DNA from 4 places in the Crossiella cryophila genome. Region 4 is predicted to be linked to each of the others. Evidence: riboswitches for the same ligand, from Rfam matches in the RefSeq annotation. Region 4 holds a riboswitch; each other region holds the start of a gene.

Region 1 (7,785 bases), 3.7 Mb from region 4:
GGCCCACTGGACGACGCCCTGAATTCCGTTGGCCTGCAACGACATGTAGCCGCAGTGGTACCCACCGCCACTGCGGCCGCCCTACTGGTCGCCGCAAGCGACCACATCGGCCTGGTACCCCAACGACTAGCCGAGCAGTACGCCAAGCCCATCGGCCTGCGCTGGTTCCCGATCCCCGCGAACCTGCCCGAGGTCCAGGTACGCCTGTGCTGGCACGCCCGCCTGGACGCCGACCCAGCCCAACGCTGGCTACGCGACACCATCGGCGCGGCCCTGAACTAACCAGGCAGCTCACCAGTGATCAGCAAAAACGGCGCCCGATCCCGTTCAGCCGCCCAACTCCGCGACCCCACCAACCCCGGCTCAGCCACCCCAGCCGCATCCGCCCACAACGGCGTAATCCGCGAAACAACCCGAAAACCCGCGCCAGTCAACAAATCCTCGTAGGTCGACACCGGCCAATGCACATCCACAGTGCCAACCCAACTCCCGTCCGTGCGCCGCACCTGAACCGGCAACGGCTCCCCCACCAGGTAGTTGTGCCCCCGCACCCCACGCCGAAACCCACTGAACTCACCGTTGGCCTGCGCCGGATTCGGCCCAAGCACGGTAAACCGCCCCCCGGGCCGCAACACCCGACTGACCTCGGCGACCATCCGCTGCAGCCGGTCGAGTTCAGGCACGCAGATGAACATGAAGCAGGACATGGCCAGATCCACCGAGTCATCCGCCAGAAACGGCAGCAGGTCGGACACGCTGAGCTGGTAGTCGATCCCCGGATGCGGCCGCCGCCCAGCGATCTCCAGCATGGCCGCAGAGAAGTCCGTCGCCACCACCGAGATGTCGTGCCGATCGGCGAACCACCGGGTAACCGCCCCCGGCCCACACCCCAGATCCAGCAACCGATCCCCGTCCCGCAATCCCAGCTCGCCGGGCACGAACGGGTAGCCGAGCAGCCAACACGCCCCGTCGTCCCAGGTGTCGTAGTCCTCGGCGATGTCCTGGGTCACCCAGCTCTGCGCGGCATGGGTCACTCGGCGGTCGGGGCGGTAGTCATGGCGGTGATCCCTTCGGAGACGGTGTCGCTGTCCACCGTGTCACTGATGATCGGCATCGCGAGACCGCCGATCAGTGAAATCCGGGATCCGCGAGCCGCCGGGTGCGGGGAGGGGCGAGTGCGGTCGTGGGTGCGGACGCGGTCGTGGATGCGGGTGCGGGTGCCGAGCCGTCGGGTGCGGATGCGGTCGCCGAGCGCATCGGTGCTGGCCACGAACTGGTCGATCGCCCCGATCAGCGGCAGTGCGCGCAACTCGGGGTCGCGGATGGTCGCCTGCGGGGCCGCGGTGAAGCGTTCGGCGTGCAAGTGGCGGTGAGCGCTCGTCGATACGATGGGTCTCGATTCGGTACACTGGTTTCGAGCAATCCGGGTGTTTTGGTGGTACATAAGCCCTGGTCGCCGAGGATCTTTCACCCTTTCGGATTAGAAGATCCAGACGGCAAGGCAACCAAAACGGGGGTTTGAGCGTTCCGCTAGAGAGCGGTGGCGGGGCGGAGGGCCGGAGGCTCGGTGCCGGCCAGCAGCCGCCCGGACACCTCGACGCAGTGTTCGGCCAGGCCGACCGGGTACAGGAGGAGCTGCGGGCGCGGTCCCCGGTCGCGGGCGGTGGAGCGGGCGGTGCCGAAGCCGAGGACCTCGGAGCCGGGCCCGAGCAACCTCGCGCTGTGCGTCAGCCCACGGCTAGGCCGCAGCCCACGGCCAGGGCCACGGCCAGCCCACGAAGGTGCTGGCCCTGGGCTGGGCGCCAGCCCAGGTAAGTGCCGGTCCAGTGAGAGACGGACGGCTTCCCGGCAGAGGCGGGCGACAAGTTCCGCACCCGGGATGAACGCTAGGGACACTCGGCATGGCTGCTGGGGAGCTTCGCCTGCCGCAGCGTGCCCGAGGACCCGAGCCAGGCCCGAGTCTGGGCCGGGCCAGCCGGGCCTGGGCCGAGCAGGGCCCGAGGCTGCGGCAGGCGAAGCTCCCCAGAGCCGGGTCTGAGCCGGGCACGGCCTGGGCCGAGCCCGGCCTGGGGCTGGGCCGAGCAGGGCCCGGGTCGCGAGCGGGCTTCAGCCCACCATCACCGGATGCCGCACCACCGCGCCAAACAGGTACCCAAACCGATTGAACGGCACCTCCCGCGGCTGAGTCGCGCCCGTGCTGTCACTGGCCGCAGCCAGCAGCGTGTACGCCCCCGACCGCTCCGGCCGCCAGGCAAAGCTCCACGGCAGCCACGCCTGATCCCGGCTCAGCCGACGCGGATGCGCCGGCCGCCAGCTCGCGCCCCCGTCGACGCTGATCCGCACCCCACGCACCCGCCCGACCCCCGCCCCCGACCAGGACCGCCCGGTCAGCAGATGCGTCCGCCCCACGGCCAGCCGAGCCTCGCTGGGCAGCTCGAACGCGCTCTTGGTGACCTGGTTGGTCAGCGGTGCGCTGCCCTCCTGCGGGTAGCTCGGGCCGAACAACCGGTAGAACTGGGTGTTCCACGGCGAGAACAGCGGACGGTCCGCCACCTCGATCTCGCCGACCCACTTGATGCTGGAGATCCCGGTCCAGGACGGCACGATCAGCCGCACCGGGAACCCGTGATCCGGCGGCAGCGGTTCGCCGTTCATCTCGTACGCCAGCAGCGTGTCCCGCAACGCCTTGGCCACCGGCAGCGGTCTGCGCACCCGGCCCAGGTTGGCCCCGCCCTCCACGAACTCCGGGTCCAGGCCGCTGGGCAGTACGTCCACCGCGGCCTCGGTCAGGCCGGCCCGTTCCAGCACCGTGGCCAGCCGGACCCCGCGCCAGCGGGCCACGCCGACCCCGCCCAGCGTCCACGGCGTACCGGGGGCGGGGGTGCCCTGTTGGGAGCCGTAGAAGCTGCGGCCGTTGCCGGCGCACTCGACGAAAGCGGTGGTCGTCTCGGCGGGCATGCCGAGCAGGTCCTCGTAGCTGAACTCGACTGGCCGGTCCCTGGTCGGTGTGCCGTGCAGGCCGGTGCCGAACAGGCGCAGCCGCCAGGTGTGTGCGTCGATCCGGGGGGTGCCGGTGTGGTTGCGGACGAAGAAGCGGTCGTTGGGCACCAGGTGGCCCTGGCCCCTCATGGCCTCCCAGCGCATCTCCGCGTTGGTGCCGTGCGGGATGAACAGCTCGGGCGGCAACGGTTTGACGATGGTGGCCTGGCGCTCGCCCGCGACGGCCAATCCGCCCGCGGTCGCGGACAGCGCGGCGGCCGCGCCCAGGCCGGCGGTCAGGCGGAGTAGGGCGCGGCGGGACAGGCCGGCCAGGCGTTGCCGGTCGTAGGCCGCCTCGTCCGTCAGGTCGCGATGGGACATTGGGTCAGTATTGGCTGGTCCGGGGCGTGAAAAGACCAGTTGCCCGGAGGGCCACCCCATCGAGCCGACTCCGGGGAGAAGCGGGAGATCGGCCGTGGCGGACAATCGATGCACTGGGAACGGCGAGGAACGGGGTGCGGGTGCGGCGGGTGGTCGAGGTGGTCGGGATCGGGGCGGGCGATCCGGGGCAGATCACGGTGGAGGCGGTGGACGCGCTGCGGCGCGCCGATGTGGTGTTCTTCCTGGACAAGGCCGGGCAGGCGCGCGAACTCTCGGACCTGCGCCAGGTCATCCTGGACACCCACGTGCCCGGCGGCGGCTACCGGGTGGCTCGGGTCGAGGACCCGCCCCGGCGGCGGGACGGCGACGGGTATGTCGAGGCGGTGGCGGACTGGCGGGCGCGGCGGGTCGAGCTGTGTGCCGAGTTGATCGCCGAGCACCTGGGGCCGACCGAGACCGGGGCGTTCCTGGTGTGGGGCGATCCGGCGCTCTACGACAGCATCATCGCGGTGGTCGAGGGGGTGCTGGCCGGGGGCGCGGACTTCGAGGTGCGGGTGCGGCCGGGGATCAGCAGCCTGTCCGCGCTGGCCGCCCGGCACCGGATCACCTTCAACCAGATCGCCGGTGCGGTGCAGATCACCACCGGACGCCGGCTCGCCGACGGCTGGCCCGAGGGCGTGGACGATGTGCTGGTGATGCTCGACGCACACAACACCTTCCTCGAACACCTTGACGAACCGGGCGCGACCATCCATTGGGGCGCCTACGTGGGCACCGCGGACGAGATCCTGATCGCCGGACCGCTGGTGGCGGTGGCCGAACAGATCGTGGCGAGCAGGCAACGTGCCAGGGACGCCAAGGGGTGGATCATGGACTCCTACCTGCTGCGCCGTTCTGCCGGTGGAGTCTAAGGAAAATCCCAGATCCTGAGCGTTGCTCCCACGGTGCGCTACGCTCGCGAGGCTGGTGGTTCGCCCGGCCGTTGAACGGCTTGGCGAGGCAAGAGGGAACCCGGTGCGAATCCGGGACTGCCCCGCAGCGGTGAACGGGAACGAAAGCCGTCATCAAGCACTGCGCGCGAGCGTGGGAAGCGACGGCCGGTAGGAGCGAGCACGGCGCCCGTGAGTCCGAAGACCTGCCACTGGTCCGTGAGCCCGCCGGGTTCACGGTGGTCCGGAAGCCTCTCGGGTGGGCTTGTGCGGACGCGGCCTCGTGCCGCCCGCCGGCGTGCCCTGGGATCAATCCGGACTCCTGCACGCTCGCGAGGAGAGAGCTTGTGACCAGCGGTATCGGCGCCACCGTCCTGGGCTATCCGCGGATCGGTCCGCGCCGGGAACTCAAGCGCGCGGTGGAGCAGTACTGGGCGGGCCGCATCGGCCGCGACGCCCTGCTCGCCACCGCCAAGGAGTTGCGCACTTCCACCTGGCTGGAACTGCACGACGCGGGGCTGGATTCGGTCCCCTCCAACACGTTCTCCTTCTACGACCAGGTGCTGGACACCGCGGCCCTGGTCGGCGCGGTCCCTGCGCGCTACCGCCAGGACAACGACCTGGACACCTACTTCGCCGCCGCGCGGGGCACCGATGAGGTGCCGCCGCTGGAGATGACGAAGTGGTTCGACACCAACTACCACTACCTGGTGCCCGAGATCGACCAGGACACCGTGTTCTTCCTGGCCGGTGGCAAGCCGATCGAGGAGTACCGGGAGGCCAAGGCGCTGGGTGTGGACACCCGCCCGGTGCTGCTCGGCCCGGTCACCTTCCTGCTGCTGGCCAAGGGCGCTGACCCGCTGGCCCGGCTGGACGACCTGCTCGCGGTCTACGTGGAGCTGCTCGGCGCGCTGGCCGCCGAGGGCGTGTCCTGGGTGCAGTTCGACGAGCCCGGTTTCGCCGCGGACCGCACCGAGGAGGAGCTGGCCGCGCTGGGCCGCGCCTACGAGCGCCTGGCCGCGGTGCCGAACCGGCCGAAGCTGCTGGTCACCGGCTTCTACGGCCCGCTCGGCCCGGCACTGCCGGTGCTGGCGGGCACCGACATCGAGGCCATCGCGGTCGACCTGGTGGCCGGTACCACCGAGGGCATCGCCAGCGTTCCGGCGCTGCGCGGCAAGACCCTGGTCGCCGGTGTGATCGACGGCCGCAACGTGTGGCGCGCGGACCTGCGCGCGGCGCTGGCCAAGGCGGTCTCGCTGCTGGGCGCGGCCGACGAGGTCGTGGTCGGCACCTCCTCCACGCTGCTGCACGTGCCCTATGACCTGGACGCCGAGACCGGTCTGGAGCCGGAGGTCCGCTCCCGGCTGGCCTTCGCCAGGCAGAAGGTGCGCGAGGTCGTGCTGCTGGGCCGCGCGCTCCGTGAGGGCGCCACCGGTGAGTGGGCCGACGAGGCCGTCCAGCCCACCGCCGAGCCGCGCCGGGACGACGCGGTGCGCGCCAAGGTCGCCGCGTTGCAGCCCGCGGATCGCCTGCGCGCGCCCTACGCCGAGCGGGCCGCCGCCCAGGACGCCAGCCTTGGTCTGCCGCCGCTGGCCACCACCACCATCGGTTCCTTCCCGCAGACCGGCGAGATCCGCACCGCGCGGGCCGGGCTGCGCACCGGGGACCTCACCCAGGCGCAGTACGACGAGCGGATGCGCGCCGAGATCGCCCGGGTGATCAAGCTCCAGGAGGACATCGGCCTGGACGTGCTGGTGCACGGTGAGCCCGAGCGCAACGACATGGTGCAGTACTTCGCCGAGCACCTGGACGGCTTCGCCTCCACCGAACTCGGCTGGGTGCAGTCCTACGGCTCGCGCTGCGTGCGGCCGCCGATCATCCACGGCGACGTCACCCGGCCCAAGCCGATCACCGTGGACTGGGCCACCTACGCCCAGTCGCTGACCAGCAAGCCGGTCAAGGGCATGCTGACCGGCCCGGTGACCATCCTGGCCTGGTCCTTCGTCCGCGATGACCAGCCGCTTGGCCAGACCGCCGACCAGGTGGCACTGGCGCTGCGCGATGAGATCGCCGACCTGGAGGCCGCGGGCATCCAGATCATCCAGGTCGACGAGCCCGCGCTGCGCGAGCTGCTGCCGCTGCACGCGGCCGACCAGCCGGAGTACCTCGAGTGGTCGGTGGGCTCCTTCCAGCTCGCCGTCGCCGGGGCCGCGCCGGCCACCCAGATCCACACGCACCTGTGCTACTCGGAGTTCAGCGAGGTCATCGACGCCATCGACGGCCTCGGCGCGGACGTGACCACCATCGAGGCCGCCCGGTCCAAGATGGAGGTCCTGGAAGACCTGCGCGCCACCGGCTTCAGCCGCGGCGTTGGTCCGGGTGTCTACGACATCCACTCCCCGCGGGTGCCCGGACAGGACGAGGTCACCGACCTGGTCGCGGCCGCGGCCGCCGCGGTGCCGCCCAAGCGGCTGTGGATCAACCCGGACTGCGGGCTGAAGACCCGCGGTTACGCCGAGGTCGAGCCCGCCCTGCGGCACCTGGTCACCGCGGCCCGCAAGGTCCGCGAAACCCTGGTCTGACAACGAAAAAGCGCGTGGTGCGCGGGGGAGACATCCCGCGCACCACGCGCCGACCCGCCCGATCCCTAGACGGGCGGGTGGTCCAGCACGACCACGCCGTCGTGGTCGCTGACCAGGAAATCGCCGGGGCAGAAGGTGATCCCGCCGAACTCCACCGGCACGTCCACCTGCCCGGCCCCGGTTTTGGCGCTGCGCCGTGGATTCGTGCCCAGTGCCTTGATCCCGATGTCCAGGGTGCGCAGCACCGCGGCATCCCGGACCGCCCCGTGCACGAGCAGGCCGCGCCAGCCGTTGCGCCGGGCCAGTTCCGCGATAAGATCGCCGACCAGCGCGGTGTGCGTGGACCCGCCGCCGTCGACCACCAGCACCCGGCCATCCCCCGGCTCGGACAGCACCGCTTTCAGCAATGCGTTGTCCTGTAAGCAGGAGACCGTGCGGACCGGCCCGGCGAAGACCAGCCTGCCGCCGAACTGGCGGAACTGGGTGTCGCAGCTGCGCACCGCGTCGCCCTCCCGGTCGGCCAGATCGGCGGTGGCGAAGGTCTTCGTCGTGGCGGTGCTCATGACGCGCGCACCGCCAGGTGACCGGCGTAGGCCGTGGTGGTGAAGAACGACGGCGGCCGCTCCGCCAGCGCGTTCGCGGTGAACAAGGCGCGCACCGCGTCCCGGCGTTCCGGCCGGATCTCCAGCAACTCCTTGTCCAGCATGGCCTGCACCAGTTCCTCGCTGACCATGCCGCCCTCGGCCAGCGGGGTGATGTGGTAGAGCCACTGCCACACCTGGCAACGCGCGATCTCGGCGGTGGCCGCGTCCTCCATCAGGCCCCCGATGGAGGCCGCCCCTGTCCCGTCCAGCCAGGCCTGGAAGTACTGCGCCGCAACGGAGATGTTGCCGCGCAGCCCCGCCTCGGTGACC
Region 2 (7,785 bases), 4.2 Mb from region 4:
TCGTCCAGGCCGAGCGATTCGCAGATGTACTGGAAGGTGTGGGTGTGCACGGCCTCCTCGAAGGCCTGGCGCAGCAGGTACTGGCGGCACTCCGGGTTGGTCAGGTGGCGGTACACCGCGAGCACGATGTTGTTGGCCACCAGGGACTCCGAGGTGGCGAAGAAGCCCAGGTTGCGCTTGATCGCCCGGCGCTCGTCGTCGGTGAGCCCGGTCGGGGACTTCCACAGGGCGATGTCGGCCTGCATGGAGACCTCGGTGGGCATCCAGTGGTTGTTGCAGCCGGCGAGGTACTTGTCCCACGCCCAGTTGTACTTCAGCGGCAGCAGCTGGTTGACGTCGGCGCGACAGTTGATCATCGCCTTGTCGTCCACGCTGACCCGGCCGCCACTGCGGTCGATCTGGCCGAGGCCGGTGGCGTCCACGGAGGGTTCAAGGGCGGTCACTGGCAGGCCTCGCAGTCCGGGTCGGTGATGGAGCAGGCCAGCGCCTCGGCGGCCTGGGCGGCGGCGGGGGAGACCGCGGCCGGGGCGGGCTCGGGCGCCACCAGCACGGGGGAGACGGCGTTGAGCTTGCCGTCGGTGCCGCGCAGGGTGGACTTCTCCACGTGCGTGGCGCTCTGCGCGCGCAGGTAGTACGTGGTCTTCAGGCCGCGCAGCCAGGCCAGCTGGTAGAGCGAGTCCAGCTTCTTGCCGCTGGGCTTGGCCATGTAGAGGTTGAGCGACTGGGCCTGGTCGATCCACTTCTGCCGCCGCGCCGCCGCCTCGATCAGCCATTCGCTGTCCAGCTCGAACGCGGTGGCGTACAAGGACTTCAGCTCGGCCGGGATGCGCTCGATGGCGCCGAGGCTGCCGTCGAAGTACTTCAGGTCGCCGATCATGACCTCATCCCACAGCCCGCGCTCCTTCAGCTCGCGCACCAGCTGCGGGTTGACCACGGTGAAGTCGCCGGACATGTTCGACTTCACGTACAGGTTGCGGTACAGCGGTTCGATCGACTGGTTGACCCCGGTGATGTTGGCGATGGTCGCGGTCGGCGCGATCGCCATCACGTTGGAGTTGCGCATGCCGACCTCGACCACGCGCGCCCGCAGCGTGTCCCAGTCCAAAGTGGACGAACGGTCCACCGCGAGGTCGCCTGCCCGGTTGTCGGCCAGGATCTGCACCGAGTCGATCGGCAGGATCCCCTTGCTCCACAGCGAACCGGGGAAGGACTCGTACGCGCCGCGCTCGGCGGCCAGCTCGGCCGAGGCCGAGATCGCGTAGTAGGAGATCTCCTCCATGCTGCGGTCGGCGAACTCCACCGCGCCCGGCGAGGCCATCGGCAGGCGCAGCGCGTAGAGCGCGTCCTGGAAGCCCATCAGGCCAAGGCCGACCGGACGGTGCCGCATGTTGGACCGGCGCGCCTCGGGGATGGTGTAGAAGTTGACGTCGATCACGTTGTCCAGCATGCGGACCGCGGTGCGCACGGTCTTCTCCAGCCGGGCGTGGTCGATGCCGTCGGCGGTGATGTGCTGGGCCAGGTTGACCGAGCCGAGGTTGCACACCGCGACCTCGTCGATCGTGGTGTTCAGGGTGATCTCGGTGCACAGGTTCGAGGAGTGCACCACACCCGAGTGCTGCTGCGGGGAACGCAGGTTGCACGGGTCCTTGAAGGTGATCCACGGGTGACCGGTCTCGAACAGCATGGTCAGCATGCGCCGCCACAGGTCCTTGGCCTGCACCCGGCGGAACACCCGGATCTCGCCGCGGTCGGCGGCCGCCTCGTACTCGGCGTACTTGCGGGAGAACTCCAGGCCGTAGGCGTCGTGCAGGTCCGGGACCTCGTCCGGGGAGAACAGCGTCCACTGGCCGTCGGCGCGCACCCGGCGCAGGAACTCATCCGGCACCCAGTTCGCGGTGTTCATGTCGTGCGTGCGCCGCCGGTCGTCGCCGGTGTTCTTGCGCAGGTCGAGGAATTCCTCGACGTCGATGTGCCAGGTCTCCAGGTAGGCGCAGACCGCGCCCTTGCGCTTGCCGCCCTGGTTGACCGCGACCGCCGTGTCGTTGGCGATCTTGAGGAACGGCACCACGCCCTGGGACTTGCCGTTGGTGCCCTTGATGTGCGCGCCGATACCGCGCACCGGGGTCCAGTCGTTGCCCAGCCCGCCGGCGTACTTGGACAGCAGCGCGTTGTTGCTGATGCCGTGGAAGATCCCCTCCAGGTCATCGCCGACCGTGGTGAGGAAGCAGGAGGACAGCTGCGAGCGGGTGGTGCCCGCGTTGAACAGCGTGGGGGTGGAGCACATGAAGTCGAAGCTGGAGATCAGGTCGTAGAACTCGATCGCCCGCGCCTCGCGGTCGTCCTCGCGCAGCGCCAGGCCCATGGCCACCCGCATGAAGAAGGCCTGCGGCAGCTCGTAGCGGACCTCGTCGCTGTGCAACAGGTACCGGTCGTAGAGGGTCTGCATGCCGAGGAACTGGAACTGCAGGTCGCGGTCGGCGACCAGGGCCGCGCCCAGGCGCTCCAGGTCGAACTTGGCCAGTTCGGTGTCGAGCTGGTCCAGCTCAACGCCGCGGCGGATGAACTCGGCGAAGTAGACCGGGTACTGCTCGGTCATCTGCGCGTGGCTGGCCACCCGCTCCTCGCCCGCGAGGAAGCCGAGGGCCTCACCGCGTGCCTTGTCCAGCAGCAGCCGGGCGCTGACGTAGGAGTAGTTCGGGTCGTTCTCGACCATGGTGCGCGCGGCCATCACCGGCGCCACGCTCAGCTCGGCCGGGCTGATCCCGTTGTACAGGTTGCGCATGGTCTCGGCGAGCACGGTCTCCGCGGAGACCGCGGTCAGCCCGGCGCAGGACTCCTGGATCACCAGCGCGAGCCGCGCGGTGTCCAGCGGGGCCAGCGTGCCGTCGGCCTGACGCACCGAGAACTGCGGCGCGGCCTTGGGCGTGGACTCCGCGCGGGCCTTGGTGTGCTCCTCGCGGTAGAGCACGTAAGCGCGGGCGACCTTCTGGTGCCCGGCCCGCATGAGGGTCAGTTCGACCTGGTCCTGGATCTGCTCGATGTGCAGCGGCCGGTCCGGACCGGCGTGCCGCAACAGAGCCTGTTCCACCGACTGGGTCAGCTCGGCGATCTGTTCCCGTACGCGCGGCGAGGCGCCGGCGTCGGTGCCCTCCACGGCCAGCCAGGCCTTGGTCATCGCGACCGAGATCTTGCCCGACTCGAACGGGGACACCGCGCCGTTGCGGCGGATCACCGTGACCGCGCCCGGCGCGATCTCTGGCGAATGCACTGACACGAAAGCTGCTCCAAAATGTGTGCTGGGCGGACGAGGGCAGCGCCGGGCGACCGAGCACCCGGGTGCGGGTTCGGTTGCCGTCGCTGGGGAAGCTTGGTGAGGCGTTAGCTCTGAGGCTCGCTACAGCTCGCAGGCGATGCGGTCATACAGGTCGTCTCTCCTCGCGAGCGTCGGCGCCGATGGGCCGCGGAGTCAGAGGCAGGCGAGGGCCGACCGGGGCGCTGGTACGCCGCTCAGTCGTCCGCTCGGCCTTCCCACGAGACCGCGAACCGGGCACACCGTCGGTGCGCCCGCTGACGGCAGGTCTTCGGACTCGTGGGCGTGCCGGCCGAGGCCGGTCTCCTACTGGCCGTCGCTTCCCGGACCGTGGCGTCCAGTGCTGTACCGGCTCGATCGCTCGGCCGGTGACGGCGGTCGTTCCCACTCACCGCTGCGGGGCAGTCCCGGAGTCGCACCGGGTTCCCTGTTGCCTCACCGGGCGTTTGCGTGCCCGGTGAACCATCAGCGGAACGGATACTACATGTAGGGGTCCCCCGCGCAAGCGCGCCCAATATGGCCGTGTTTTGCGTGTCGTGCAGACATGACACGATGGGGGCTGACCGATCACGGTGCGTGGAGGTGTGTAGTGCGGGCATGGCGGGTGCACGAGCTGGGCGAGCCGCGGGATGTGCTCAAGCTGGACGAGGTTCCGGACCCGGTGGCAGGCCCCGGCCAGCTGCTGGTGAAGGTCCGGGCGACCGCGCTGAACTTCCCGGACGTGCTGATCTGCCGTGGTCAGTACCAGGTTCGCCCGCCACTGCCGTTCACACCGGGGGTCGAGCTTTGCGGTGAAGTGGTCGCGCTCGGTGAGGGCGCGACCGGCTGGTCGGTCGGCGATCGCGTCATCGCCACCCCCGCGCCGCCCAACGGCGGACTTGCCGAATACGTCACAGTCAACGCGAACGAGGTGATCCCGGCGCCGGAGTCCCTCGACGACGCGCAGGCCGCCGGGTTCCACATCGCCTACCAGACCGGCTGGTTCGGCCTGCGCCGCCGGGCGGAGCTGGCCGAGGGCGAGACCCTGCTCGTGCACGCGGCCGCAGGCGGGGTCGGCAGCGCGGCCATCCAGCTGGGCAAGGCAGCGGGCGCCACGGTGATCGGCGTGGTCGGCGGCGCGCGCAAGGCCGAGGTGGCCAAGCAGCTGGGCGCGGACCTGGTGATCGACCGCAAGCAGGAGGACGTGATCGCCACGGTGAAGGAGTTCACCGGCGGCCGCGGCGTGGACGTGGTCTACGACCCGGTCGGCGGCGACTCCTTCCGCGCCTCCACCAAGGTCATCGCCTTCGAGGGCCGGATCGTCATCGTCGGCTTCGCCAGCGGCGAGATCCCCAGCGCGGCGATGAACCACGCCCTGGTCAAGAACTACTCGCTGCTGGGCCTGCACTGGGGCCTGTACACGCACAAGGACCCGGCCTCGGTCCGCCAGGCGAGCCTGGAACTGGCCGCACTGGCCGATCAGGGCCTGCTCGACCCGCTGGTCGGCGAGCGGCTGCCACTGGCCGAGGCGCCAGCTGGCCTGCAACGACTCGCCGACGGCGACTCCGTCGGCCGGGTCGTGGTCACGATGGACTGATGGAGTTACGCGAGATCGAGGCTTTCCTGGTGCTGGCCGAGGAACTCCACTTCGGCCGCACCGCGGCTCGCCTGCACCTGACCCAGGGGCGGGTGAGCCAGACGATCCGGGCCCTGGAGCGGGAGATCGGCGGCACGCTGTTCGAGCGGACCAGCCGCTCGGTCCGGCTCACCGGGCTGGGCGAGGAGTTCCTCACCGGCGCCAGGGCCGGGCACGAGCAGCTGCTGAGCACCCTGCGCGCGTGCCAGGTGCTCGCGCGCGGGGTCAACGGCACGCTGCGGGTGGGTTATCACCCGTCGATGGGCCTGGACTTCGTCACCGGACTGGTGCGGGCCTTCGAGGCCAGGCACCCGCGGTGCGCGATCCGGCTCAACGCCACCGAGATCGGCCCGGACCTGCTGCCGGTCTTCGCCGGCGCGCAGGTGGTGCTCACCTGGTCCCCGGGTGACCCGGAACTGTTGCGGGACACCGGACTCGGCGTCGGACCGGTGCTGGCCAAACATGCACGGGCACTGGTCACCCCGGCCGATCACCCACTGGCCCGCGGCGAGTCCATCTGCGTCGAGGACCTGGCCGGGCACCTGCTGTGCAACCCCACCAACTCCGCGCCGCCCGCGCACCGGGCCGCCTGGACCCCGGTGGTCACCCCCTCCGGCCGCCCGATCCCACAGACCTCCGATGACCTGTGCACGCTGACCGGCAAGACCAGCATGCTGGTCGACGACGCGCTGATCCTGGTCGCCCGCGGCATCGGCCTGCACTGCTCGGTGGCCGGGGTGCTGGACCGGATGCCGTTCCCCGGCCTGGTCGCGGTGCCGATCAGGGACCTGCCGCCGATGCTGGCCGTCCCGGTGTGGCAACAGGACTCGGCCGAGGTCCGGGCCTTCGTGGACCTGGCCGCCGAGTACTCGCCGATCGATTAGCCCGGCTAATCGGAACCATTGATGATCGACTGTTGTTCCGGCTGACCGCCGATCACAGACTTCCCCCGTGCTCACCAGACTTCTCGCGACCACCGTCGCACTGACCCTGACCCTGCTCGCCTCCTGCGCCTCCGCCCCGGCCAGCCCCGAGGTGCCCACCCTGGTCCGCAACGGCCTGCCCGGCCCGGCACACCAGCGCCTGCAACCGCTCATCGGTGAGTGGGAGGTGGAGATGCGCACCTTCATCGCCGGCGGCACCCCGGAGAAACCGTTGGTGGCCAAGGACGTCAAGGGCACCCGCCGCTGGGTGGAGGGCACCGGCGGCCGCCACCTCCAGGAGGAGCTGACCGGCACCTTCAACGGCGGCCCGTACTACCGGCTCGGCTGGCTGGCGCACGCGAACATGGCCAAGCAGTACGAGTTCGTCACCATCGACGCGCTCAACGCGGCCATGATGAGCTACCACGGCCCCTCCGACAACGGCTCGGCCGAGCTGAACATGACGGGTGAGTTCGTGGACCAGGGCGTGCTGGGCGACGCCTACATCGGCAAGACCATCCGGATGCGTACGGTCATCCGGTTCGAGACGCCGGACCGGCAGGTGATCGACCTGCTGTTCACCCCGCCGGGGGAGCCGGAGCGACTGGCCGACCGCAAGACCTACACCCGCCGCTAGCAGATCACGGGGCGGTTGGCGTTGAGGAACTCGAAGCGGCGGGCGAACCAGTGCTGCCGCCACTGGGCGAAGACCGCGTCGGCCACATCGGTCAGGTGCGCCCCGCGGTCGACCTGGTAGACGACGCACACCCAGCTGGCGTCGAGGTGCACCACCAGGTCGCGTGGCCGCCTGAGGGCCCGCAGCAGGGTCGCGGCCTGGGGGCCGCGTTCGCCCGCCTCCCCGTCGTCCAGGCAGCGGGCCAGGTCGCCGATCGCCTGGGCGGCGGTGTCGAACATCGACCACCGGTACTTCGGCGACGGCGGCCCGGCCGCCCACGGGTGGAAGAACGCCGAGGAACTCCAGCCGGGCCCGAGGCGATCATCGCGCTCTCCCGGGCTCGGCTCGCGTTCGGTGGGCATGATGCTGTTGTAGCCGGTGAACGTCGCTGGACTCACCCCCTCATCCCAGGGATGCCGGTCGATGTTGTCGACCTGGTTCCAGGGACAACCGATCAGGAACCCGGACCGCCGCTAGCCGAGCCGGGACAGGTAGGTCATGGTCTCGCCGGGCAGTTCGATCAGCCGGATCGCCCTGCCCTCGTCCTTGGCGACGTCCACCGCGGCCAGGCCAGCGCTGATCAGCCGCACGGCACGCGGGTCGGGGCCGGTCTCGAAGGGTTGGGGCGCGGTGGATCCGCGCACCAGCACGGTCCGGCCCGGCGCCCCGATCTCGCCGTCGCGGACCAGGCTCAGCCGGGCCAGGCCGGGCAGGCAGGAGATCGACACCGGCAGGTCGCCGCGGCCCAGTGGGACCGGAACTCCCGCGCCGCGGCGGAACGTGCCGGTGCGGTTCGGGGTGGTGCCTGCCAGGCAGCGGCCGTCGCCGGTGGTGATCACCTCGGGCCAGGTGTCCTCGGTCAGCTGGTCGAGGTCGGGCGCGTGGTAGGTGCGGACGGTGCGGCCGATCCCGAGCAGGCCCTGGTCCAGGGCGGTCGGGTATTGGGCGGCCGGGACTGTCCTCAGTGGACGGAGGGTTCGGCCGGTGCGGTCCAGTTCCAGCACCTCCGCGCCGAGGCCGTCGTCGAGGCCGGAGAGGATCAGGGGGCGGGCGGCGACCGTGAGCAGCGCGGTGTCCAGTGGCCGGTCCGGGGCGGCGGTGCCGGGCAGTCTGGCCAGCGGCAGGGCCTGGGCGGTGGCGGTGTCCAGGCCGACCAATAGTTTCCGGTCGCCGTCCCGGACCACGACGAACGAGCCTGCCGCGGCCCAGTCGGTGCTCAGCGGGCGGGCGCAACCGGCCAGCAGCAGCACGGCCAGGCCCA
Region 3 (7,785 bases), 1.2 Mb from region 4:
CAAGACCCCGCTGCACTGGGTGCCGGGGGAGCCGTTCACCACGCACATCCTCAACGTCACCCACCTGCTGCTGCCCGAGGGTGAACGCTGGTTCGTCCGGGTCTTCCAGCAGGCGCTGCCACTGATCCGGGACGCCGAACTGCGCGAGCAGGTGATCGGCTTCGTCGGGCAGGAGGCGGTGCACGCCGAAGCCCACCAGGGCGCCCAGGAACACCTGCGGGAACAGGGGATCGACCCGGATCCGTACGTGCGGCAGTTGGAGTGGATCTTCGGCCGGATCCTCGGCGACCGGGACCTGGACGCGCGCGGGCAGCGGGCCTGGCTGATCGAACGGCTGGCCTACGTGGCCGCGGTGGAACACGTCACCGCCTTCCTCGGGCAGTGGGTCCTGGATGCCCGCGGCCTGGACCGGGCAGGCCTCGACCCGACCATGCTGGACCTGCTGCGCTGGCACGGGGCCGAGGAGGTCGAGCACCGCTCGGTCGCCTTCGACCTGTACCAGCACATCGACGGCAGCTACCTGCGGCGACTGCGCGCGATGGCCGTCGTCGCGCCCGCGCTGACGCTGTGCTGGGTGCGCGGCCTGCGCTACCTGATGCAGGCCGACCCGGTGCTGCGCGGGCAGGTCAAGTCGAGTTGGCGGGATGTGCCGCGCAGTGCCCGGCGCGGCCTGCTGCCCGGCTACGGATCGTTGCTGCGCAAGCTGTCCACCTTCCTGCGCCGCTCCTACCACCCCTCCCAGGAGGGCTCCACCGCCCGTGCCGTGGCCTACCTGGCGACCTCGCCGGCGGCCAGGGCCGCGGAGCACTGATGACTCGCCAGGACACCCCGCCGCACCCCATCGGCGCCGGTCCCGACCGACTGGTCGGTTGGGCGGCGCGCGCGATGGACGGCTACATCCGGCTGCTGCGCCGCGGCGGGGCCGCCGAAAGGCCGGTCGAGCCACCGCGGCGGGTGCGGATCGCCGAGGTCAGGGCCGAGGCCGAGGACGTGGTCAGCCTGCGTCTGGTCGCCGTCGACCGGGTCCAGCTGCCCGCCTGGCAGCCCGGCCACCACCTGGACGTGCACCTGCCCTCGGGCAAGCGACGGCAGTACTCGCTGTGCGGGGACCCTACCGACCGTTCGGTCGGCTACCGGATCGCGGTGCGCCGGATCGCCGACGGCGGTGGCGGCTCGCGCGAGGTGCACGAACTGCGTGCCGGGGACGAACTGGGCATCCGTGGCCCGCGCAACGCCTTCCCGTTCGTGCGTGCCCCGCGGTACCTGTTCCTGGCCGGTGGCATCGGGATCACCCCGATCCTGCCGATGGTGCACGCCGCCGCCATGGCGGGTGCGGACTGGCGACTTGTCTACAGTGGACGGTCGCGGGCCAGCCTGCCGTTCCTGGCCGAGCTGGCCCGCTACGGCGACCGGGTGCGGGTGCACGCCGACGACGAGCACGGCGGCCCACCCACCGCGGCGGACCTGGTCGACCCCGGCGACTCGGTGCTCTACTGCTGCGGCCCGCCACCCATGCTGGCCGCGGTCAAACAGGCCGTCCCGGTGCGCAGGCCGCTCTACAGCGAACGCTTCAGCCCGCCGCCGATCCTGGGCGGCGCGCCCTTCGAGGTCGAACTGCGCCGCACCGGCGTCACCGTGCCGGTGCCGGCCGAGGTCTCCGCGCTGACCGCGATCCGCGCCGTGCTGCCCGACGTCGGCTACTCCTGCCAGCAGGGTTTCTGCGGCACCTGCCGGGTCCGGGTGCTCGACGGCGAAGTGGACCGCGTCCATCCGGCCGACGAACCGGACCAGGCGCGCATCTGCGTGACCCGCGGGCGCACCCGGCTCACCCTGGATCTGTGATGATGAACCGGACATGACTGAACTGACCGAGACCAGCGGCCAGCCCCGGCGCAAACGGCGGATGTCCCCGGCCGAACGCCGCGAGGACCTCATCGGCGCCGCACTGGAGCTGTACAGCAGCCGGGCGCCGGAACTGGTGTCGATCGAGGACATCATCACCCACGCCGACGTGTCCAGAGCACTGTTCTACCGCTACTTCGGCAGCCTGCGCGAGGTGCACGTGGCCGCGCTGCGCACCGCGGTGGACGAGCTGGTGGACCGGCTGACCCGGCGCGAGCCCGGCACGCTGATCGATCAGCTCCGCTACGCCCTCGGCGTGTTCGTCGACGTCGCCGACACCTACGCCACCGCCTACATCGCGTTGCTGCGCAGTGGATCCGTGGTCGCCACCAGGGACACCGACACGCTGGTCGACGAGGTCCGGCACGTCGCGGTGCGGGAGATCCTGGACGTCACCGGGGTCACCGAGCCGAGCCCGTTCATGCTGCTGACCCTGCGCTGCTGGGTCGCGGTGGTCGAGGGCACCCTGCTGATCTGGTTGCAGGACCGCGATCACAGCCGTGAGGAACTGATCGACTGGTTGATCGACCAGCTGGCCGCGATGACCGCGGCCACCGCCACCCGCGACCCCGTCACCGCCGCACTGCTGACCCGGATCGCCCCGGACGTCTGATCGCCCCCACCCCGGGATCCAGCAGGTGAACGTCTGGGCGCGACGAAAGTTCCGCGCAATGCCGTATCGCCACCTGATTGTGATCCTGATGACCCGTTCAGAGCTGGCTGCGCCGCTGGCGGGTGGCCTACGGTCACTGGGCCGCAGTGTTCGGGAAGCCGGTGCGAATCCGGCGTGGTCCTCGCCACTGTGACCGGGGAAGTCCCGTCTCGATCAAGGCCACTGGCCGGTTCGCCGGCTGGGAAGGCAGGAGACGTGGCCATGATCCGGGAGCCAGGAGACCGGCTGCGGCGCGCACGGAACCGTCCACGAGGTATGGAGGAGAACATGTCGGCATCCGCCGCGTCCCCCGATCGACCGACCGCCATCGCGGTGCCAGCCTGGTCCTGGCTGGTCGCCGCGGCCGCGCTGATCGTCCTGTACGTCCTGTTGCAGGAGAACGGTCTGCTGCTGGCGCACAGCTCCGAGCTGATCCACGAGTTCGCGCACGACGGGCGCCACGCGCTCGGCGTTCCGTGCCACTGAACGGGGACCCGCAGATGACTAGTCCCACCTTCGGGTCCACGCTGCTCCGCGGCGGGCTGGCCGGCGTGATCGCCGGGCTGGCAGGCGCCGCGGTGCAGTACTTCCTGACCGAGATCCCCCTGGAGGCCGCACTCGCCGTGGAGGAGGCCCGCCCGGCCGAACCCTCGGCGGGCGACCACCACGAGGAGCTGTTCGACCGGGGCACCCAGCTCGTCGGCGGGCTGCTGGCCACCGTGGTGATCGGGCTGGCCATCGGCCTGGTCTTCGCGGTCGCCTTCGCGCGGCTGCGCCACCGGCTGCCCGGCCGGGCCGACCTGGACCGCGCGTTGCTGCTGGGCGGGGTCGGGTTCCTGACGATCTCCTTGCTGCCCGGCCTGAAGTACCCGGCCAACCCGCCCGGCGTCGGCGATCCGTCCACTGTGGAGGAACGCACGCTGCTGTACCTGGCGGTCATCGTCGCGGGCCTGGTGCTGGCCAACCTGGCGCCGTGGTTCAACCGTTTCCTGGCCCGCAAGGGTCTTGACCGCTCGGTCCGGCTCGTGCTGACCGGACTGTCCACTGTGGTCCTGCTGGCGCTGGTGGTCATCCTGCTGCCCGCCAACAACGACCCGATCCCGGCGGACATCCCGGCCCCGCTGCTCTGGCAGTTCCGGCTGTACTCGCTGATCCAGCTGGCCACCCTGTGGACGGTGCTGGCCAGTGTGTTCGGCCTGCTGCTGGACCGTCAGCTGCGCAAGGCTGACACGCAGGCGCTGGCCGCATAGCATCAACGGGCCGGGGCCGCGGGGCGAGGAGCCCGCGGCCCCGGCCCTATGCTTGCCCGGTGAGCACCGCACAACAACGCTGGGCCCGGCAGCTCGCGGACTGGGCCATCCCGGCGCACGTGCTGGCCGGGGCCGCCGAATCGCCGTGGGTGTTGCCGCGTCAGGTGTTCCGCCGCCGCGCCGCCGCCCAGCTCGCCGCACCCGCCGGGGCCACCCACGACCAGGCCAGGGCCGCGCTGGCGGAATCCGGGTCGCTGCTGGACATCGGCGCCGGGGCCGGGGCGAGCAGCCTGCCGTTGCTGGCCGCCGGGCTGGTCACCGGGTTCACCGCGGTGGACGCCGACGCCGACCTGCTCGCCGCCTGCGTTGAGAGCGCGGAATCCCTCGGCGTGCCAACGCGCGGGCTGCGCGGCCGCTGGCCGGATCTGGCCATGCGGGCCGGGGCCGCCGATGTGGTGGTGTGCGGCAACGTGGTGTTCAACGTGCCCGACCTCGCCCCGTTCATCGCCGCCCTCACCGCGGCCGCCCGGCGCGAGGTGGTGCTGGAGACCGCGACCCGGCACCCGCTGATCGACCTCAACCCGCTGTGGCGGCACTTCCACGGCATCACCCGCCCAGAGGGCCCCACCGCCGATGATCTGCTGGCCGCGCTGGACGAACTCGGCGTGCACCCGCACGTCGCCCGCTGGCGGCGACCACCCGGACTCGAGCCCCGGGACTTCGCCGAACTGGTCGAGACCACCCGGCGACGCCTGTGCCTGCCAACGGAATCCGCGGCCGAGGTCGGCCGGGTGCTCCGCGAGCACGGCCACAACCCTGACCTGACAGCGGATCCGGGCGCCGCAGGTCGCGAGCTGGTGACCCTGACCTGGCCCGGCTGGGCGGACTGAGGGGTGAGCAGGCAGCGGGTCACCCAGGCCGAGGTAGCGCGTGTCGCCGGTGTGTCCCAGGCGATGGTCTCGTTGGTGCTCAACGGATCCAGTGACGTGCGGATCGCGCCGGAGACCAGGGCCAGGGTGCAGGAGGCGTTGCGCAGCACCGGGTACACCGTGGACATCATGGGCAGGCGGTTGCGCGGCAAGGGGAACAACATCCTCGGCGTGTTCAGCTACGAGTCGGTCTTCCCCTCCGGCGGCGCCGACTTCTACCGCCCGATCCTGCGCGGCATCGAGGAGGAGGCCGAGGCCCAGGGCTATGACCTGTTGCTGTTCACCAGTTCCGGCCGCCGCGCCGGCCGCCGCCAGGTGTATGAGAACGGGACCAACCGGCTGGGCATCGCCGACGGCAGCATCCTGTTGGGGCGGCACAATGATCCGGCCGAACTGGCCCGGCTGACGCGGGAGCGGTTCCCGTTCGTCTTCATCGGCCGCCGCGAGTCCCCGGCCGGACCGATCGCCTACGTCGGCGCGGACTACGTCGAGGCGACCCGGCAGTGCTACGACCGGCTGTGGCGACTGGGACATCGGCGGATCGCCTTGCTGGGCCTGGCCGGGGACCACGAACCCACCGTGGACCGGCGGCGCGGTTATGAGGTGGCCGCCCGCCGCCACCGGCGTACACCCCTTGTACTGCAACAGGAAGACCCGGACCAGGCGTGGCAGGCACTGGTCGCCGAGCAGGTGACCGGGGTGCTGGTCGAGACCACCGCGATGGCCGAGGGATTGCACGCGCGGGCCACCGCGGCCGGGCTCGACGTGCCGGGTGACCTGTCGATTATCCTGTTGGGGGACAACGATCCCAGCCAGGGTGGCGGCGACTCGGCGGTGGACTGGTCGATGTTCCGCATCCCACGCGAGGAGCTGGGCGCCACCGCGGTGCGGGTGCTTCTCGAGCTGCTGGCCGGCCGGAGTCCGGACTCCGGCCATCGCCTGCTGTTGCCCTGCGTGCTGCACGAGGGCGGCACGGTGGCCGCCGCGGTCAGGCGTTGATCGTCTTCAGCTCGACGTACCCGGACAGCCCTGCCACACCCATCTCCCGGCCGAGCCCGCTGGCCTTGTAGCCGCCGAAGGGCGCGTCGAAACCGCCGGGGTCGCCGTTGACCAGCACACCGCCGGTGCGCAGCCGCCGGGCCACCGCGAGGGCGCGATCCTGGTCGGCGGACCAGACCGCGCCGGAGAGGCCGTAGTCGGAGTCATTCGCGATGCGGATCGCCTCCTCCTCGGTCTCGTAGGCGATCAGCGAGAGCACCGGGCCGAAGATCTCCTCGCGGGCGATCCGCATGTCGTTGCGCACCTCGGCGAACACCGTGGGACGCACGTAGTTCCCGCCGGTCAGGCCCTCGGGCTCCTCGGGTCCGCCGACGACCAGGCGGGCGCCCTCCGCGATGCCCAGCCGGATGTAGCCGCGCACGCGTTCCTGCTGCGCCGGGGTGACCATCGGGCCGATGAAGGTGGCCGGGTCCCGCGGATCGCCAACCGGGATGGCCCCGACCACACCGGCGATCGCGTCCACGAACTCCTCGTACCTGCTGCGCGGCAACAACAGCCGGCTGATCGAACCGCAGGACTCGCCGTTGTTGCCGAAGGAGGCGAACGGCAGCTGGCTCAGCATCGTGGGCAGGTCGGCGTCGGCCAGCACGATGCCCGCGGACTTGCCGCCCAGCTCCAGGCTGACCCGCTTGAGCTGCTCGCCCGCGATGGCCGCGATCCGGCGTCCGGCGGCGGTGGATCCGGTGAAGGCGACCTTGTCCACACCCGGGTGCGCGACCAGGTACTCGCTGGCCCCCCGGTGCGCGGGCAGGATGCTCAGCACGCCATCGGGCAGTCCGGCCGCCGCGAAGACCTCGGCCAGCAGCAGGGCGTCCAGTGCGGTCTCCGGCGAGGCATTGAGGATCACCGCGCACCCGGCCAGCAGGGCAGGGACGATCTTGACCAGCGCGGACTGGTGCGGGGCGTTCCACGGGATGACCGCGGCCACCACGCCGACCGGCTCCCGGCGCACGATCGGGCCAGGCCCGTTGGGGGTGCTGACCCGCTCCTCCCAGCCGAACTCCGCCGCGGCGCGCAGGTAGGCGTTGGTCTGCTCGGCCATCGCGGTCTGTAGTGAGCTGGTGAACCAGGACGGGGTGCCGTTCTCGGCGGTGACCAGCTCGGCGATCTCGGTGGCGCGCTGGGCGTGCAGCTCGTTGAACCGGGCGATCAGGGCCTGCCGGTGTTCGGGGGTGGTGTGCGGCCAGGGGCCGTGGTCGAAGGCGGCGCGGGCGGCGCTGACCGCGCGGTCGACATCGGCGGGGGTGGCCTGGGCGGCGTGTCCGACTACCGGCCGGTCGTGTGGGGAGACCACCACGATCGGTTCGGCGATCTCCGGCGCGACCCACTGGCCGCCGACGTAGAGCTTGTCGTAGGTGATCATTCCTGACCTCCGGGCTGTCGTATCCAACTAGTTGGTTAGTTGGCGTCTGGAGTCAAGGTAACAGACCGCTGGGCTTTTGTGCGATGTGGCCGTGGTCCCGCGTCCCTACCGACCGGTCGGTAGGGAGAGATTGTGGGTGGTCGCGTACGTGGGTGGCGGAAATGTGGGTGGTCGGACCCGATGTGCCGTCGGTCGGCCACGTATTGGCTTGTCAACAGGAGGCAACACGACCGAGGAGGGACCGGATGGGTGAGCCGGTGCGGGTCAGCGTCGTCGCGATGGACCCGATGCTGGAAGCCGGCGCGACCGGTGCATTGCACAGCTGCCCGGATGTGGCCGTGGCGGGCCCGGCCGAGGTGGCGGAGGTGACCGTGGTGATCGTGGACGCGGTGGCCGAGGCCGTGCTGGACCTGGTGCGGGAGACCAGGAACGGCCCGGACCGGCCGGAGGTGGTACTGGTGGCCACCGACCTGGAACCGGCGGAAGCCCTGCACGCCATCGCCGCGGGCGCCCGCGGCCTGCTGCGGCGCCGGGAGGCCAGCGCGGACCGGCTGGCCCGCACCGTGCTGGCCGCCGCCGGCGGTGACTGCACGGTGCCGCCGGATCTGCTGGACTCGCTGCTGGAGCACC
Region 4 (7,785 bases):
CAACGGACTGCGTTATGCCGCGGTGGTCACCGCGTTCAGCGACACCGGCACGGTCGCGGTCAGCGGCAACGAGCTGACCTTCACCGACTGCCGGGAACTGCTGATCGTGGTCTCCGGCGGCACCGACTACCTGCCGGACGCGGCCAAGGGCTTCCGGAACACCACCGTGGAACCGCTGACGGTGGCCCGGGACCGGGCGCTGGCCAAGGCCAAGGTGGCCGGGACCGCGTTGCTCAACACGCACGTCGCCGACTACCAGTCGCTGTACCGGAAGATGACCGTCGACCTCGGTGAATCCAGCCGCTCGCAACGGAATCTGGACTCCTGGTCGCGGCTGGCCGTGCGGCACACCAATCCCGGGCAGCCGGACCCGGAGCTGGAGGCCAGCTACCTCCAGTTCGGCCGGTACCTGATGATCACCGGGTCCAGGGACAGCCTGCCGATCAACCTGCAAGGGTTGTGGCTGCACAACAACTCGCCGGACTGGTACGCCGACTACCACACCGACATCAACATCCAGATGAACTACTGGCTGACCGACCGCGCCGGTCTCGGCCGCTGTTTCCCCGCGCTGGCCGAGTACTGCCTGGCCCAGCTGCCGGAGTGGTCGAGGCAGACCCAGCGGCTGTACAACGATCCGCGCAACCGGTTCCGGAACTCCACCGGGAAGATCGCCGGGTGGACGGTGGCCTTCTCCACCAACACCAACGGCGGCCTCGGCTGGTGGTGGCATCCGGCCGGCAACGCCTGGCTGTGCCAGTCGCTGTGGGAGCACTACGAGTTCACCCTGGACGCCAAGTACCTGGAGCGGATCTACCCACTGCTCAAGGGCGCGGCCGAGTTCTGGGCCGCGCGGCTGATCACCATCACGCACACCTACCCGGACGGCAGCACCCGGCAGGTGCTGGTCGATGACAAGGACTGGTCGCCGGAGCACGGGCCGCAGGACGCGCTGGGCATCAGCTACGCCCAGGAGATCGTCTGGGAACTGTTCCGCGAACTCCAGCTCGCGGCGGCGAAACTGGGGCGGGACAAGGAGTTCGCCGCGCAGGTCAAGGATCTGCAGGAGCGGTTGTACCTGCCGGAGGTCAGTCCGAAGACCGGGATGCTGCAGGAGTGGATGCATCCGGACGACATCGGCGAGCGCACGCACCGGCATCTGTCGCCGCTGATCGGGTTCTTCCCTGGTGATCATATGAACCATGATGTGTCGCCGAAGGCCACCATCGAGGGCATCCGGAAGCTTCTGGAGGTCCGGGGGATGGAGAGCTTCGGGTGGGCGTGTGCCTGGCGATCTGCTTGCTGGGCACGGCTGCGGGATGCGGATCGGGCGTATCAGCTGTTGCTGACGGTGATGCGGCCGAGCATCGCGAACGAGAACGGGACCTCGGCGAACTTCTTCGACATGTACCGCAACGGGGATCGGGCCATCTTCCAGATCGACGCCAACTTCGGCGCACCCACCGCGATGCTGGAGATGCTGCTGTACTCCCGGCCGGGCGTGATCGAGTTCCTGCCGGCGCTGCCCGGGGCGTGGGCGAAGCAGGGGCGGGTCACCGGGATCGGGGCCAAGGGCGGGTTCGAGGTGGATCTGGCCTGGCGCAACGGGAAGGTGACGAGCGCGGTGGTGCGGAGTGTTGGGGGGACGAGCACGGAGTTGCGGGCTGGGGGGTGGCGGCGGCAGGTGTCTCTTCGGGTTGGGGAGACCTTGACGGTTCGACCGACCTAGCGCCGCGGAGTGTTGGCCGTTGTCGTACGGGGTGTTGGCCGTTGTCGACGGCTTCGCCTATCCACAACGGCCAACACCCCGTACCACAGCGGCCAACACTCCGCCGTTCTGGTCGTAGGCATCTAAGGTGGGGGTGTGGTTGCGCGGGTGGTTTTGGTTCTTGGTGGTACGGGGGAGGCTCGGCGGCTAGCCGTGGCGCTGGGTGAGGTGGACGGGCTTCGGGTGGTTTCCTCGCTGGCGGGGCGGGTTCGGGAGCCGTTGTTGCCTGTGGGGGAGGTGCGGGTCGGTGGGTTTGGTGGGGTGCGGGGGCTGGTGGACTGGTTGCGGGAGCGGGCGGTGGATCTGGTGGTGGACGCCACCCACCCGTTCGCCGCGATCATGACCGGCAACGCCGCCGCCGCGACCGCGGAACTCGGGTTGCCGTTGTTGGTTTTGCGTCGGCCGGGGTGGACCGAGCAGGTGGGGGATCGGTGGCACTGGGTGTCGTCGATTGGCGAGGCGGCCGCGTTGTTGCCCTCGGTGGGGCGGCGGGTGTTGCTCACCACTGGGCGGCGGGATTTGCCTGCCTTTGCCAATCCGGAGCTGTGGTTCTTGAGTCGTTCGGTCGACCCGCCGGAAAATCACCCGGACAACGTGGAGATCCTGCTCGACCGGGGTCCGTACACAGTGGACGGTGAGCTGGAGTTGTTGCGGCGGCAGCGGATCGAGGTGTTGGTGACCAAGGACAGCGGTGGCGAGCAGACCGCGGCCAAGCTCACCGCGGCTCGGCGACTCGGCGTGCCGGTGGTGATCGTGCGGCGGCCGCCGGTGCCCGCCGCCGACACGGTGGCGACCGTGGCGGCGGCGGTGGAGTGGGTCAGGCGGGGTAGCGGCGTGGGGTGAACACCACTGGTTCGCCGGATGGGCCGGTGCGGAACCTGGTGGTGGAGGAGCCGATCAGCAACAGGCAGCGCATGTCCACAGTGGACGGGTCGAGGTCGGCCAGGCGTACGACGCGTACTGACTCCTCGGGGCCGCCGACGTCTCGGCCGATCACCACGGGGGTGTCTGGGGAGCGGTGTTCCAGGAGGGTTTTCCTGGCTGATTCGACCTGCCAGGTGCGGGTGCGTGAGGCTGGGTTGTAGATCGCGATCACCAGGTCGGCGGCGGCCGCGGCGGCCAGGCGGGATTCGATGATCTCCCATGGCTTGAGGCGGTCGGACAGGGAGAGTACGCAGTAGTCGTGGCCGAGGGGGGCGCCGACGCGGCTGGCCACCGCGTGTGCGGCGGTCAGGCCGGGTAGCACTCGCACCGGCACTTCGGCGAACTGCTCCTCCCCGGCGACCTCCAGTACGGCGCTGGCCATCGCGAACACCCCGGGGTCGCCGGAGGAGATGACCGCGACCCGGGAGCCGGATTTGGCCAGGTCCAGGGCGAAGGCGGCGCGTTCGGCCTCGACCCGGTTGTCCGAGGGGTGGCGGCGCTGGCGTGGGTTGGGCGGGATCCGGTCCAGGTAGGGGCCGTAGCCGACGAGTTCGTCGGCGGTGGCGAGGGCGTCCTGGGCCTGTGGGGTCAGCCATTCCCGGCCTGCGGGGCCGAGGCCGACCACGACCACCTCGCCGGGTCCCTTGGCGGATTCGGCGGGGGTGGACTCGATGGTGTCGTGCGCCTGGCTGGGCAGCAGGGCGAGGGAGAAGTAGGGCACGCCCTCGGGGTCCACTTCGGACAGTGGGGCGACCCGCTGCCGTCCGGTGGTGGCCCGCTCCACGTACCAGGCGTCGTCCAGACGGCCGGCCGCGTGCAGGGCCTCGCGCACCGCGCCGAAGGTCCGGCCCAGCTTCATGATCGCCGCCGAGTCGGTGGTGGCCAGCCATTCGGCCAATTCCTCCTGCGGCAGCGTGCCGGGCAGCACGGTGAGCACCTCATCGCGCTCGACGAGGGGCCGTCCGAGCACGGCGGCGGCGCCGCTGACCGAGGTCACCCCTGGCACGACCTCGGTGGGGAACCGGTGGGCCAGCCGCTTGTGCATGTGCATGTAGGAGCCGTAGAAGAACGGATCCCCGGCGGCGAGCACCACCACGTCGCGTCCGGCGGACAGGTGTGTGGCCAGGCGTTCGGCGCTCTCGGCGTAGAACTGGTCGATCTGGCCCTGGTAGTCCTCGGTGTCCTCGGTGGTCACCGGGTAGATCAGCTGTTCCTCGATCTGGCCGGGCCGCAGGTAGGGCTCGGCGATGCCGCGGGCGATGCTGCGCCCGTGCCGCGCGCTGTGGAAGACCACCACGTCCGCCGCGCCGATCAGCCGGGCCGCCTTGACCGTCACCAGCTCCGGGTCGCCAGGGCCGAGCCCGACGCCGTACAGCCGTCCCAGATCACTCACTCTTCGTCACTCGCAATCGCGTTGATCGCGGCGGCGGTCATCGCGCTGCCGCCCCGCCTGCCCCGTACCACCAGGTACTCCAGCCCAAGACCGTTGGCGGCCAAGGCTTCCTTCGACTCGGCCGCGCCGATGAACCCCACCGGGATGCCCAGCACCGCGGCGGGTTTCGGTGCGCCGCCGGCGATCATCTCCAGCAGGTGGAACAACGCGGTCGGCGCGTTGCCGATCGCCACCACCGCCCCGCCGAGCTTGTCCCGCAACAGTTCCAGGGCCGCCACACTGCGCGTGTTGCCCATGGACGCGGCCAGTTCCGGCACCCGTGGATCGCCCAGGAAGCACAGCACCTCGTTGTCCGCGGGCAGCCGTCGGCGGGTCACCCCGGCCGCGACCATGTTGGCATCACACAGGATCGGCGCCCCGGCCGCCAGTGCGGCGCGCGCGGAGGCGACCACACCGGGGGAGTGGCCGAGGTCCGCGACCAGGTCGACCATGCCGCAGGCGTGGATCATCCGCACCGCCACCCGCGCCACATCCGGCGGTAACCCGGCCAGGTCGGCCTCGGCGCGGATGGTGGCGAAGGAGCGGCGGTAGATCTCCTTGCCGTCCTTGATGTACTCGGTCACTGCTGCTTCCTCCGGGCCGCGTCGATCGCCGCTGCCGTGTCCTCGTGCCGTTGTCCGTCGACCAGGTAACCGTCCGCGGTGGCCAGCACGTCGATCGCGCCGCGCGGCCGCCCGCACCGCCGGGCGCAACCCGACCAGTGCACCGGCCCGCCGGGCAAGCCGAGGTGCCGCACCGCGTCGGCGCGCACGTCGGCCAGGGATTTGGCGCAGCCGGGGCGGCCGGTGCAGGCGGTGACCGCGTGCCATGGCGAGTCAGGATCGGTGATCAGCCCGTGTCCCAACGTGATCGTCCGCGGCAGCACCAGACCGCGCCACGGCGTCAGCCGCACCCGCTCCGCCGCGAGCAGCGCGCCGGACTGGTCCGAGTCCAACCGCCCCAGCGGCGCACCCACGACCAGGCGCCCGTCCGGCAGCGGACCAGGGGGCAGCGGTCGCGACGCGCGCACCGGCACCCGATCCGCGGACACCGGCCCGCCGAGCCGTCGAGTGATCTCCGCGACACCGCCGTCGATCTCGGCCAGCCGCCAGGCCGTGCCGCCGTGCTCGGCCCGCACCGCCAGGAACGCCAGGGCCGCCCGCAGCACCGCCTCCACCGGGTCGGCCACCCGCAGCCCCGAATCGGCCCCGGCCAGCAACAACACCCAGGAAGACCCAACCCGGTCCAGGCCGATATCCGCACCCAGCCCGCTCACCACGCCGCCGTCGTCCACGACTACCAGGAACCGGCCGGGCAACCCGGCCAACTCCGCCCGCGAACACAACGCGGCATCGATCGAGTCCACCAGATCCTGGTTGTCCGCCAGCGGCGCGGCCACGATGTTCCGCATCCGCTCATGGGTCAGCGAGGGCAGCAACCCGGCCTCGGCCAGCCGCGCCCCCAACTCGACCTCAGCCCCCGCCGCGAGCCCTCTGAGCTGCACGTTCGCCCGCGAGGTCAGCTCAAGCGACCCGTCCCCCAGCTCGATCGCCGCGGTCCGTAGCACCGCCAGCCGGGCCGCCGACAGCGTGCCGCCCGGTACCCGGACGCGGGCCAGACCGCCATCCGCCGCCGGGTGCACCTCGACCGCGCCGGGACAGGCGTCCGGGCGCTGGCGATGTGGCGAAGCGGGCACTCGCGGGATGCTACGCGGCAGGTAGGGTCGCCTCGAACGGTGAACCACGGAGGAAGCCGGTGTGAGTCCGGCGCGGTCCCGCCACTGTCACCGGGTGCGAGCCCGGGAGCCAGACACTCCGCTCACCGTCCCCGACCGTCATGGGGCGCGGACCCCGAGGGATGTGGAGCCACGCGTGATCCTGCTGCTGTCGACCTCTGACACCGACCTGCTGTCGGCTCGCGCCAGCGAGGCCGACTACCGACTCGGCAACCCGGCCCGGCTGCTCGTGGACGACCTGCCCGCCCTGGTCGAGGGCGTGGACCTGGTCGTGGTGCGCATCCTCGGCGGCCGCCGGATGTGGGAAGAGGGCCTGGACTGGCTGCTCGCCGGACCCCGACCGGTCGTCGTGCTCGGCGGTGAACAGGCCCCGGACGCCCAGCTCATGGAGCTGTCCACGGTGCCGGGTGGCGTCTGCGCCGAGGCGCACGCCTACCTCGCGCACGGCGGCGCGGCCAACCTGGCCGAACTGCACAACTTCCTCTCCGACACCGTGCTGCTCACCGGTCTCGGCTTCGCCGCGCCGCAGCCCACCCCCACCTGGGGCGTGCTGGCGCGCGAGGCCCGGACCACCAGCGGACCGGTGGTCGCGGTGCTCTACTACCGGGCCCACCACGTGGCCGGGAACACCGCCTTCGTCGAGGCGCTCAGCAGTGCGATCGAGGACGCGGGCGGTCAGGCGCTGCCGGTGTTCTGCTCCTCGCTGCGCACCGCCGAACCCGAACTGCTCGCCGAACTCGGCAAGGCCGACGCGCTCGTGGTGACCGTGCTGGCCGCCGGGGGCACCAAACCGGCCGCAGCCTCCGCCGGTGGCGAGGACGACGCCTGGGACGTCGGCGCGCTGGCCGCGCTGGATGTGCCGATCCTGCAAGGGCTCTGCCTCACCTCCAGCCGGGAGAGCTGGGCCGCCAACGACGACGGACTGTCCCCTTTGGACACCGCGACCCAGGTGGCCATCCCCGAGTTCGACGGCCGGATCATCACCGTCCCGTTCTCCTTCAAGGAGATCGACCCGGACGGCCTCACCGTGTACGTGGCAGACCCGGAACGCGCCGCCAGGGTGGCCGGGATCGCGGTCAAGCACGCCCAGCTGCGGCACATCCCGGCCGCCGACCGGCGGATCGCGCTGATGCTCTCGGCCTACCCGACCAAGCACTCCCGGATCGGCAACGCGGTCGGCCTGGACACCCCGGCCAGCGTGGTCAAACTGCTGGCCGCGTTGCGCGACAACGGTTATGACATCGGCCCGGCCGAGGGCGATGGCGCACTGCCCGGGGTGGCCGAGCTGGACGGCGACGCGCTGATCCACGCGCTGATCGCGGCAGGCGGCCAGGACGAGAACTGGCTCACCGAGACCCAGCTCTCCGGCAACCCGGTGCGGATCAGCGCGGCCAAGTACCGCGAGTTCTACGACACCCTGCCCGCCGACTTCCGCGAGGAACTCGAAGGCCACTGGGGTGCCGCGCCCGGCGAACTGTTCGTCGACCGCGGCCAGGACCCCGAGGGCGAGATCGTCCTCGCCGCGCTGACCGCGGGCAACGTGGTCGTCATGGTGCAGCCGCCGCGCGGCTTCGGCGAGAACCCGATCGCCATCTACCACGACCCGGACCTGCCGCCCAGCCACCACTACCTGGCCGCCTACCGCTGGCTGGCCGAGGAGTTCGGCGCGCACGCCATGGTGCACGTCGGCAAGCACGGCAACCTGGAATGGCTGCCCGGCAAGACCGTCGGCATGTCCGCCAGCTGCGGCACCGACGCGGCGCTCGGCGACATCCCGCTGATCTACCCGTTCCTGGTCAACGACCCCGGCGAGGGCACCCAGGCCAAGCGCAGGGCGCACGCCACCCTGGTCGACCACCTGGTGCCGCCGATGACCCGCGCGGACAGCTACGGCGACATCGCCCGCCTGGAACAGCTCCTGGACGA

Evidence for each region. Region 4 has a riboswitch for cobalamin ahead of cobN (cobaltochelatase subunit CobN). Riboswitches for the same ligand answer to the same signal wherever they lie in the genome.
Region 1: it holds a riboswitch for cobalamin, as region 4 does, so the genes downstream of both, metE (5-methyltetrahydropteroyltriglutamate--homocysteine S-methyltransferase) here and cobN (cobaltochelatase subunit CobN) in region 4, are expected to answer to the same signal.
Region 2: it holds a riboswitch for cobalamin, as region 4 does, so the genes downstream of both, HNR67_RS21005 (ribonucleoside-diphosphate reductase subunit alpha) here and cobN (cobaltochelatase subunit CobN) in region 4, are expected to answer to the same signal.
Region 3: it holds a riboswitch for cobalamin, as region 4 does, so the genes downstream of both, HNR67_RS33330 (CbtB domain-containing protein) here and cobN (cobaltochelatase subunit CobN) in region 4, are expected to answer to the same signal.

The regions. Positions count from the first base shown of each region.
Region 1 covers NZ_JACHMH010000001.1:5,276,833-5,284,617, reverse strand. The annotation lists gene HNR67_RS23255 (LysR family transcriptional regulator) at 1-282, shown strand, start outside; gene HNR67_RS23250 (class I SAM-dependent methyltransferase) at 279-1,010, opposite strand; gene HNR67_RS23245 (hypothetical protein) at 1,031-1,363, opposite strand; gene HNR67_RS23240 (hypothetical protein) at 1,531-1,713, opposite strand; gene HNR67_RS23235 (sulfite oxidase) at 2,107-3,360, opposite strand; gene cobF (precorrin-6A synthase (deacetylating)) at 3,495-4,271, shown strand; cobalamin riboswitch at 4,311-4,517, shown strand; gene metE (5-methyltetrahydropteroyltriglutamate--homocysteine S-methyltransferase) at 4,637-6,871, shown strand; gene rraA (ribonuclease E activity regulator RraA) at 6,937-7,434, opposite strand; gene aceB (malate synthase A) at 7,431-7,785, opposite strand, start outside.
Region 2 covers NZ_JACHMH010000001.1:4,689,838-4,697,622, forward strand. The annotation lists gene HNR67_RS21000 (ribonucleotide-diphosphate reductase subunit beta) at 1-443, opposite strand, end outside; gene HNR67_RS21005 (ribonucleoside-diphosphate reductase subunit alpha) at 440-3,268, opposite strand; cobalamin riboswitch at 3,556-3,792, opposite strand; gene HNR67_RS21010 (NADPH:quinone oxidoreductase family protein) at 3,900-4,886, shown strand; gene HNR67_RS21015 (LysR family transcriptional regulator) at 4,886-5,809, shown strand; gene HNR67_RS21020 (DUF1579 family protein) at 5,877-6,485, shown strand; gene HNR67_RS21025 (hypothetical protein) at 6,482-6,922, opposite strand; gene HNR67_RS21030 (hypothetical protein) at 6,998-7,785, opposite strand, start outside.
Region 3 covers NZ_JACHMH010000001.1:7,780,436-7,788,220, reverse strand. The annotation lists gene HNR67_RS33345 (metal-dependent hydrolase) at 1-811, shown strand, start outside; gene HNR67_RS33340 (PDR/VanB family oxidoreductase) at 811-1,842, shown strand; gene HNR67_RS33335 (TetR/AcrR family transcriptional regulator) at 1,904-2,515, shown strand; cobalamin riboswitch at 2,643-2,819, shown strand; gene HNR67_RS33330 (CbtB domain-containing protein) at 2,843-3,040, shown strand; gene HNR67_RS33325 (CbtA family protein) at 3,055-3,804, shown strand; gene HNR67_RS33320 (class I SAM-dependent methyltransferase) at 3,864-4,694, shown strand; gene HNR67_RS33315 (LacI family DNA-binding transcriptional regulator) at 4,698-5,732, shown strand; gene HNR67_RS33310 (aldehyde dehydrogenase) at 5,722-7,155, opposite strand; gene HNR67_RS33305 (response regulator transcription factor) at 7,401-7,785, shown strand, end outside.
Region 4 covers NZ_JACHMH010000001.1:8,933,499-8,941,283, reverse strand. The annotation lists gene HNR67_RS38255 (glycosyl hydrolase family 95 catalytic domain-containing protein) at 1-1,729, shown strand, start outside; gene HNR67_RS38250 (cobalt-precorrin-6A reductase) at 1,865-2,611, shown strand; gene HNR67_RS38245 (precorrin-2 C(20)-methyltransferase) at 2,586-4,085, opposite strand; gene HNR67_RS38240 (precorrin-8X methylmutase) at 4,082-4,708, opposite strand; gene HNR67_RS38235 (hypothetical protein) at 4,705-5,820, opposite strand; cobalamin riboswitch at 5,827-5,960, shown strand; gene cobN (cobaltochelatase subunit CobN) at 5,996-7,785, shown strand, end outside.